Azotobacter salinestris: one gene and its partner. The protein of the gene in region 2 interacts with the protein of the main gene of each other region in a pairwise test. Links are inferred from orthologs where the notes say so. Each region holds a gene or a part of one and is shown on either strand. Other genes may lie near its edges.

The links. Proteins that work in one complex are often made in the same cells at the same time.
Region 1: the proteins of GCU53_RS15100 (region 2) and ndk interact in binary tests that used the Escherichia coli proteins (3 or more experiments, as listed by UniProt). The link is inferred for Azotobacter salinestris from one-to-one orthologs.

The regions. Positions count from the first base shown.
Region 1 is NZ_CP045302.1:3,884,964-3,889,023, forward strand. What follows is about bases 1-2,960. They hold ndk (nucleoside-diphosphate kinase), read left to right. Parts: upstream 1-1,244; coding sequence 1,245-1,676; downstream 1,677-2,960. Other genes in these bases: hscA (Fe-S protein assembly chaperone HscA), read left to right, coding at 1-595; fdx (ISC system 2Fe-2S type ferredoxin), read left to right, coding at 599-937; iscX (Fe-S cluster assembly protein IscX), read left to right, coding at 948-1,148; rlmN (dual-specificity RNA methyltransferase RlmN), read left to right, coding at 1,702-2,847; pilW (type IV pilus biogenesis/stability protein PilW), read left to right, coding at 2,860-2,960. In the rest of the region: more of pilW, read left to right, coding at 2,961-3,618; GCU53_RS18250 (RodZ domain-containing protein), read left to right, coding at 3,615-4,060. UniProt on the Escherichia coli protein: Major role in the synthesis of nucleoside triphosphates other than ATP. The ATP gamma phosphate is transferred to the NDP beta phosphate via a ping-pong mechanism, using a phosphorylated active-site intermediate.
Region 2 is NZ_CP045302.1:3,258,442-3,263,283, forward strand. Bases 218-3,131 are described here. They hold GCU53_RS15100 (5-formyltetrahydrofolate cyclo-ligase), read right to left. Parts: upstream 2,048-3,131; coding sequence 1,388-2,047; downstream 218-1,387. Other genes in these bases: GCU53_RS15090 (CDP-6-deoxy-delta-3,4-glucoseen reductase), read left to right, coding at 218-591; GCU53_RS15095 (EVE domain-containing protein), read right to left, coding at 614-1,063; GCU53_RS26565 (hypothetical protein), read left to right, coding at 1,252-1,386; GCU53_RS15110 (cell division protein ZapA), read right to left, coding at 2,331-2,645; GCU53_RS15115 (TIGR02449 family protein), read right to left, coding at 2,642-2,851. Also shown: more of GCU53_RS15090, read left to right, coding at 1-217; more of GCU53_RS15120, read left to right, coding at 3,132-3,596; pepP (Xaa-Pro aminopeptidase), read left to right, coding at 3,632-4,842. UniProt on the Escherichia coli protein: Involved in the removal of 5-formyltetrahydrofolate.

The DNA.
Region 1 (4,060 bases), 630 kb from region 2 along the record:
CTTCACCACCTACAAGGACGGCCAGACGGCCATGCTGATCCATGTCCTGCAGGGCGAGCGCGAGCTGGTCAAGGATTGCCGCTCCCTGGCGCGCTTCGAGCTGCGCGGCATTCCGCCCATGGTGGCGGGCGCGGCGAAGATCCGCGTCACCTTCCAGGTCGACGCCGACGGGCTGCTCGGCGTCTCCGCCCGCGAGCTGGGTTCCGGTGTCGAGGCGAGCGTGCAGGTCAAGCCGTCCTATGGCCTGACCGACGGCGAAATCGCGCGGATGCTCAAGGACTCCTTCGAGCATGCCGGCGGCGACAAGGCTGCCCGCATGCTGCGCGAGCAGCAGGTCGAGGCGCAGCGTCTGCTGGAAGCGGTGCAGGCAGCCCTGGAGACCGATGGCAAAGCGTTGCTGAGCCCCGACGAGCGGGCCGCCATCGAGACGCAGATGCAGGCGCTGCGCGAGGTTCTGGGCGGGCAGGACACTGCCGTCATCGAGGCGCATGCCCGTCGTCTGGCGCAGATCACCGATGCCTTCGCCGCCCGGCGCATGGATGCCTCGGTGAAGGCCGCGCTGTCCGGCCGCCGACTGAACGAAATCGAGGAGTGAATGATGCCGCAGATCGTTTTTCTGCCCCACGAGGTGCATTGTCCCGAAGGCAAGGTGGTCGAGGCCGAGGCCGGCGAGAGCATTCTCGAGGCCGCGCTGCGCAACGACATCGAGATCGAGCACGCTTGCGAGATGTCCTGTGCCTGCACCACCTGCCATGTGATCGTGCGCGAGGGCTTCGGCTCCCTGGAGCCGTCCGACGAGCTGGAGGACGACATGCTCGACAAGGCCTGGGGGCTGGAGCCGGAATCGCGGCTATCCTGTCAGGCGAAGGTCGGTGCCGAGGATCTGGTGGTGGAGATTCCCCGCTACACCATCAATCAGGTTTCGGAAAAGCACTGAGGGCATGCGCGTGAGTCTGAAATGGACCGACGTACAAGAAATCGCCCTGCAGCTGGCCGATACCCATCCGCAGATCGATCCACGCTACCTCAACTTCGTCGATCTGCATCGCTGGGTGCTGGCGCTGCCGGAGTTCGACGACGATCCCGCGCGGGGCGGCGAGAAGGTGCTGGAAGCCATCCAGGCGGCGTGGATCGAAGAAGCCGACTGATCCACAAGCTGATCTTATGCATTTCACTGGAACCCGCGTATAATCCGCGGGTTTAATTTTCCGCTTTTCAAACCCCCCGATTGACTGGAGCTATCCATGGCCGTTGAACGTACCCTTTCCATCATCAAGCCCGACGCCGTCGCCAAGAACGTCATCGGTGAGATCCTCACCCGTTTCGAGAAGGCCGGCCTGCGTGTCGTCGCTGCGAAGATGGTCCAGCTGTCCGAGCGCGAAGCCGGCGGCTTCTACGCCGAGCACCAGGCGCGTCCGTTCTTCAAGGATCTGGTGTCCTTCATGACCTCCGGTCCGGTTGTCGTGCAGGTGCTGGAAGGCGAGGGCGCCATTGCCAAGAACCGCGAGCTGATGGGCGCCACCAACCCGAAGGACGCTGCTCCGGGCACCATCCGCGCCGACTTCGCCGTGTCCATCGACGAAAACGCCGTGCACGGTTCCGACTCCGAGGCCTCCGCTGCCCGCGAGATCGCCTACTTCTTCGCCGCCACCGAGGTATACGCCCGCATTCGCTGATCAGGCGATGGGGGAGGGTGAATCCATGACCGAAACCACCAGGGTGAACCTGCTGGGGCTGACCCAGCCGCAGCTGGAAGGCTTCTTCGAGTCCATCGGCGAGAAGCGCTTTCGTGCCGGGCAGGTGATGAAATGGATTCACCACTTCGGCGTCGACGACTTCGAGGCCATGAGCAACATCGGCAAGGCCCTGCGCGAGAAGCTCAGGGCCTGCGCCGAGATCCGCGGTCCCGAGATCGTCAGCCAGGACATTTCCAGCGACGGCACCCGCAAGTGGGTGGTGCGCGTGGCGTCCGGCAGCTGCGTGGAGACCGTGTACATCCCGCAGGCCGGCCGCGGCACCCTGTGCGTGTCGTCCCAGGCCGGCTGCTCGCTGGACTGCAGTTTCTGCTCCACCGGCAAGCAGGGCTTCAACAGCGACCTGACCGCCGCCGAGATCATCGGCCAGGTCTGGATCGCCAACAAATCCTTCGGCACCGTCCCGGCCAAGATCGACCGCGCCATCACCAACGTGGTGATGATGGGCATGGGCGAGCCGCTGATGAATTTCGACAACGTGGTCGCCGCCATGCAGATCATGATGGACGACCTCGGCTACGGCATCTCCAAGCGCAAGGTGACCCTGTCCACCTCCGGCGTGGCGCCGATGATCGACGAGCTGGGCAAGGTGATCGACGTGTCCTTGGCGCTGTCGCTGCACGCGCCCAACGACGAGCTGCGCAACCGGCTGGTGCCGATCAACCGCAAGTACCCGCTGGCCGTGGTGCTGGACGCCTGCAGGCGCTACATCTCGCGCCTCGGCGAGAAGCGCGTGCTGACCGTGGAGTACACCCTGCTCAAGGACGTCAACGACCAGCCCGAACATGCGGCGCAGATGATCGAGCTGCTGCGCGACGTGCCGTGCAAGATCAACCTGATTCCCTTCAATCCCTTTCCCCACGCCGGTTACGAGCGGCCGAGCAACAACGCCATTCGCCGCTTCCAGGACCTGCTGCACCAGGCCGGGCACAACGTCACGGTGCGCACCACCCGGGGTGAGGACATCGACGCTGCCTGCGGCCAACTGGTCGGGCAGGTCATGGATCGCACCCGGCGCAGCGAGCGCTATATCGCGGTGCGCCAGCTCGGTGACGAGGCTGCGTCATCCCCCGGTGCCGCCAATCGGACCTGAACGAGGATGTTTATGACCCTGCGCGCTGCGCTGCTGTTGCTTTCTGCCACGCTGCTGGTCGGTTGCGTCTCGACCGGCGCGGTCGACCCCATGAAGACCGAACGGGGCCGCAAGGAGGCTCGCGAGGCGTATATCCAGCTCGGCCTCGGCTACCTCAAGCAGGGGCAGACCGACCGGGCCAAGGTGCCGCTGGGCAAGGCCCTGGCGATGGATCCGGGCGATGCCGACGCCCACGCCGCCCTGGCCCTGGTGTTCCAGACCGAGCTCGAGCCCGCCCTGGCCGACCAGCACTATCGCAAGGCGCTGGCCAAGCGTCCCGGCGATGCGCGCATCCTGAACAACTACGGCAGCTTCCTGTTCGAGCAGCGCCGTTATCAGGATGCCTACGAGCGTTTCCAGCAGGCCGCGGCCGACACCCTGTACCCCGAGCGTTCGCGGGTCTACCTCAATCTCGGCCTGACCGCCGTCAAGCTCGGCCGGCGTGACTTCGCCAAGGAGCATCTGGAAAAATCCCTGCGAATCAATTCGCAGCAGCCACGGGCCCTGCTGGAAATGGCCACACTGAATTTCGAGGCGCGCGACTACGTGGCGGCGCGCTCCTATTACTCCAGTTTCAGCCGCATGGGCGAGCAGAATGCCCGCAGCCTGCTGCTGGGTACCCGCCTGGCGAAGGTCTTCGATGATCGCGATCAGGCTGCCAACTTCGGCCTGCAGCTGAAGCGTCTTTACCCGGGCACGCCGGAATATCAGCAATATCTGTCGGAGCAATGATGAACGCGTCGCAAACCGAGAGCACGGCCGCGGCCTCCGTCAACCCGGGCGAGATCCTGCGCAAGGGCCGCGAGGCCAACGACTGGTCGCTGGCCCAGGTGGCCGGACAGCTGAATCTCTCCACCCGGACCCTGGTCCAGCTGGAGGCCGGCGAGTTCGACCGGCTGCCGGGACATACCTTCGCCCGCGGCTATGTGCGCTCCTACGCCAAGTTGCTGGGCATGGACCAGGCCCGCCTGGTCGAGGCCTTCGACCAGTACACCGGCACCAACGCCAAGGGCAGCGAAGTGCACAGCCTGGGCAAGATCGAGCAGCCGCTGCGGATTTCGCAGAGCATCCTGCGTCTGGTCGGCCTCGTCCTGATCCTGCTGCTGGTCGGCTCTGTCCTGTTCTGGTGGCAGGAGCGCTCGGCGCAACAGGGGGGCCGCAACGCGCTCAACCT
Region 2 (4,842 bases):
TACCTGCAGCTGCAGCGCGAGGACGGCAGCTTCTCCTCCTTCTCGCTGGCCTCGGCGCCAGACCTGGGGCGCGAGCTGGAGCTGCACGTTCTGGCGCGCGAGACCTCGGCGCGGGAGCTGCTGGCCTTCATCCGCCGTCAGGGCTTTGCCCGTGTGCGCCTGCCGTTCGGTGACGCGCATCTGGCCGAGCTGCCGGATGGCCCTCTGGTGCTGATCGCTGCCGGTACCGGCATGGCGCAGATGCAGAGTCTGGTGGAGCATTGCCGGGCGAAAGGCTTCACTCGGCCGATCCACCTCTACTGGGGGGCGCGGCGACCGGAGGATTTCTACCGGCTGCCTTATGCGGAAGAGTGGCAGCGCCTGCCCAACCTGCATCTGCACCGGGTGGTCAGCGACCTGTGCGATTGGGAGGGGCGCTGCGGCCTGCTGCATGAGGCGGTACGCCAGGACTTCGCCGATCTGCGGGCGCTGCACGTGTATGTCAGCGGCTCGCCGGGCATGGTCTATGCCACTCTGGATGCGCTGGTCGAGGCCGGCATGGAGGCCCGGCAGATGCGCGCCGACGTCTTCGCCTATGCTCCCCGGCCCTGAGGGCCCGCGATAGCCTTCCGGCTCAGTGCAGCGCCAGTATGGCGGTCCATTCGCCGGCGCTCACCGGCATCACCGAAAGCCGGCTGCCCTTTTGCAGCAGCGGCAGTTGCGCCAGCTCCGGCGTGCTGCGCAGGCGCGCCAGCTCGATGATTTCGGTGAAGGCCTCGACGAATTCCACATCGACCGCGACCCACGGATTCCTTTCCGCGCTGGCTCTGGCATCGAAGTAGGGGCTGTGCGGTTCGAGGGCGCTGGGGTCCGGATAGGCACTGGTGACGACCCGGCCTATCCCGGCAATGCCCGGTCGCGGACAGCTGGAGTGGTAGAAGAAAAACAGCTCGTCGGGTTGCATGCTCCGCAGGAAGTTGCGCGCTTGGTAATTGCGTACTCCATCCCAGCGTGCCTGGCGGAGGCGCTGTAGTGTTGTCACGGAGAAGGCGTCGGGTTCGGATTTCATCAGCCAGTGCGGCATGAAAATTGGCTCCGGGTGCCGGTCATCGGAACGCCGAAAAAAGCATCGATCTTATTGATGGCCGGGGTTTGATTGACTGGTCGAGTTGGCGGAGAATGCCGCCGCTTCTTGGGGGGGAGGGTGGCTGTCGCAGTCACCCGTTCATCGCTGTTCATCGTCGTGATATGCCTTGAAGGGGGAGGCAATCGATGAAGCGCAAGCCAGATCTACTGTGGGTTCTTGTCATTCTCTTCGGATTGGGGGTGGTCACCACAGGCTACGCGCAAAGCCATTGGGAACAACAGCAGAGCATTCAGTCGCCGAGCCCGTTCCGCGGTCTTTGAACTATTCGCAGGCACCGCAGGGATTGCGGTGCAACTGCTCCTGTCTCGCCATTCTCCGGCTGGCCGCATACCAGGACCGGTCCGTCACCGTAGCCTCCAATGGCACGTCCCAACTGGCCAGCGCCAGTCGATCGACCTTCTGGCATTCGTGGGCCAGGCCCAGCAGCACGGGTTTGCGACAGTGCCTGTGGCGGGCCCGATAGGCCAGGCTGCGGTCGTAGAAGCCGCCGCCCATGCCCAGTCGTCCGCCCTCGGGGTCGAAGCCGACCAGGGGCATCAGCAGCAGATCCAGCGTCCAGACCTTGCGCTGCCGGGCCCGGTTCGGCCGGGGTTCGCGGATGCGAAAGCGGTTCAGGCGCAGCGGCTCGCCAGGGTGGATGCGCTGGAACACCATGCGTGTCGCCGGCCAGGCGTTGAGTACCGGCAGGTAGGTCGCCTTGCCGCGGCGCTGTGCGGCCTCGAGCAGCAGCCCGGGGTCGATCTCGCCGTCATTGGGCAGGTAGAGCGCCACATGGCGACAGCGGCGGAACAGCGGATGCTGCGCCAGCTGGCGATAGAGCCGACGAGCGGCCTGGCGTTGGCGGCGCGGAGCGAGCGCACGCCGTCGCTCGCGGAGCAGGCGGCGCAGTTGGGCACGGGAAAGGCCGGCGGTTTCGATCATGCCGAATCAGCAAGGGTCAGAGTGGGACTGACAGCCATGCTGAGGGATTCGCCGCAGCGCGGCAAGCAAAGAAAGCGGACTCCCCGAAGTGCCGCTGCCGGCTTGACCCTTGAACCCGAAAGTTCAAGGTGGCGACTGCCGATGACTTTAAGGCTTTCCGTCAGGCGGACATGCACACGGGTCACACGTACAGCCTCCAAGGTTTTGCGTATCGGGAGAGGGACGTGGCCGACTGGCGTACACACCAGGGAGTGATCGCCAGTATACCTGAATCGAATGGGACTCAGGTCGTCAGCTCATCCGGATTGTTGGCGAGGGCGCGATCGACCCGCTCGAGCAGGGTGCGGACCTGCTCGCGGGTCGAGCTGGCCTGCAGGTCCAGACGCTCCTGCTTGTGCAGCAGATCGTGGGTGATGTTGAGGGCGGCCATCACCGCGACGCGCTCGGCACCGATGACCTTCCCGCTCGAGCGGATTTCCCGCATTTTCCCATCCAGGTAGCGGGCGGCACTTTCCAGGTTGGCTCGTTCTTCCGGTGGGCAGACGATGCAGTAGTCCTTGTCGAGAATGTGGACGATGAGGGTGTGCGGCTGGCTCATGAATCCTGCTCCAGGGCTTTCAGACGTGAAATCATCGATTCGACCTTGTGCCTGGCGATTTCGTTCTTTTCGATGAGGTGGGCGCGCTCTTCCCGCCAGGCCTTTTCATTCGCCAGGAGAAACCGGTTGTGGGCCTTGATCTGCTCGAGGCGCTGGATCAGCAGCTCCAACTGGCGGGCAAGGGCTTTCAGGTCGTCGTCTTCCATGGCGCCTCTTTTTCATTTATATGCGAATGAACGGGTACGAGACTCCGGCGGTGCTCAGATGGTCTTGGTGCATCCGCCGATGCTAGGATACGCGATCACATTCTAGTCATTTGCTTCCCGTGGCGCCTACAGGCGTCGGTGCTTTTGCAAGGCGCTGCCTGACCAGGCGCACGAAGAAGGCGAGTCCGATATGTCTACCGATAAATCCCCCTATGCGGCGTTCTCCGCCCTGCTGGCCAGTAGCGGCAGGGACGTGTCCCCGGCGGAGCTGCACGGCCTGCTGCTCGGCCGCAGCTGTGCCGGCGCCGGTTTCGAAGTCGACCGCTGGCTGTCCGATGCCGCCGACCTGCTCGGCAGTCAGATTCCGGACAACGTACGCCAGGCGCTGATCGGCCTGCAGGAGATGGTCAAAAGCGAGCTGACCGGCGGCGAAGTCGCCGTGGTCCTGCTGCTGCCCTCCGACGAGGCGCCGCTGGCCGAGCGCGCCACTGCCCTGGGGCAGTGGTGCCAGGGTTTTCTCGGCGGTTTCGGCCTGGCTGCCGGCGACAAGGCGCTGAGCGCGGAAGCCATGGAAGTGCTGCAGGATCTTGCCGCCATTGCCCAGGTACAGAGCTCGCTGGAAGAGTCCGAGGAGGGCGAGGGGGCCTACATGGAGGTCATGGAATACCTTCGGGTCGCGCCGCTTTTGCTGTTCGCCGAGTGCGCCGGACCGGTCGCGCCGGCGCCCAAGCCGTCCGTGCATTGAGGCGCAGACGCCTTTTCAGTCAACGAGGAGCGTACATGACCTGCATCCCGAAGTCGGAATATGCCCGCCGGCGCAAGGCGCTGATGGCGCAGATGGAGCCCAACAGCATCGCCATCCTGCCGGCGGCGCCGGTGTATATCCGCAACCGCGATGTGGAGCACCAGTACCGCCAGGACAGTGATTTCCAGTACCTGTCGGGCTTCCCCGAGCCGGAGGCGGTGATCGCCCTGATTCCCGGCCGCGAGCATGGCGAGTACGTGCTCTTCTGCCGCGAGCGCGATCCCGAGCGCGAGCTCTGGGACGGCCTGCGCGCCGGCCAGGAGGGGGCGGTGCGCGACTACGGCGCGGATGACGCCTTTCCCATCGCCGACATCGACGATATCCTGCCCGGCCTGATCGAGGGGCGCAGTCGCGTCTACTATGCGATCGGCAGCAACGAAAGCTTCGACCACCGGCTGATGGAGTGGATCAAGACCATCCGCTCCAAGGCCCGTCAGGGGGCCCAGCCGCCGAGCGAGTTCGTCGCCCTCGACCATCTGCTGCACGACATGCGCCTGTGCAAGAGCGCCGCCGAGGTGGCGGTGATGCGCGAGGCGGCAGCCGTCTCCGCCCGCGCCCACGTGCGCGCCATGCAGGCCTGCCGTCCGGGGCTTCACGAGTACCACCTGGAGGCCGAGCTGGAGTACGAATTCCGCAAGGGCGGCGCGCGGATGCCGGCCTACGGGTCGATCGTCGCCGGCGGCCGCAATGCCTGCATCCTGCACTACCGGGAGAACGACCGGCCGCTGCGCGATGGCGATCTGGTGCTGATCGATGCCGGCTGCGAGCTCGACTGCTACGCCAGCGACATCACCCGCACCTTTCCGGTCAATGGCGCCTTCTCGCCCGAGCAGAAGGCGATCTACGAGCTGGTGCTGGCCGCCAACCTGGAGGCGTTCAGGCACATCGCCCCCGGCCGTCGCTGGAACGAGGCCCACGAGGCCACGGTGCGGGTGATCACCGCCGGACTGGTGGAGCTGGGCCTGCTCGCCGGCGATGTCGATGCGCTGATCGCCGCCGAGGCCTACAAGCCCTTCTACATGCACCGTGCCGGCCACTGGCTCGGCATGGACGTGCACGACGTCGGCGACTACAAGATCGATGGCCAGTGGCGCGTGCTCGAGCCGGGCATGGCGATGACCGTCGAGCCGGGCATCTATATCGCTGCCGACAACGACAAGGTCGACCGCAGGTGGCGCGGTATCGG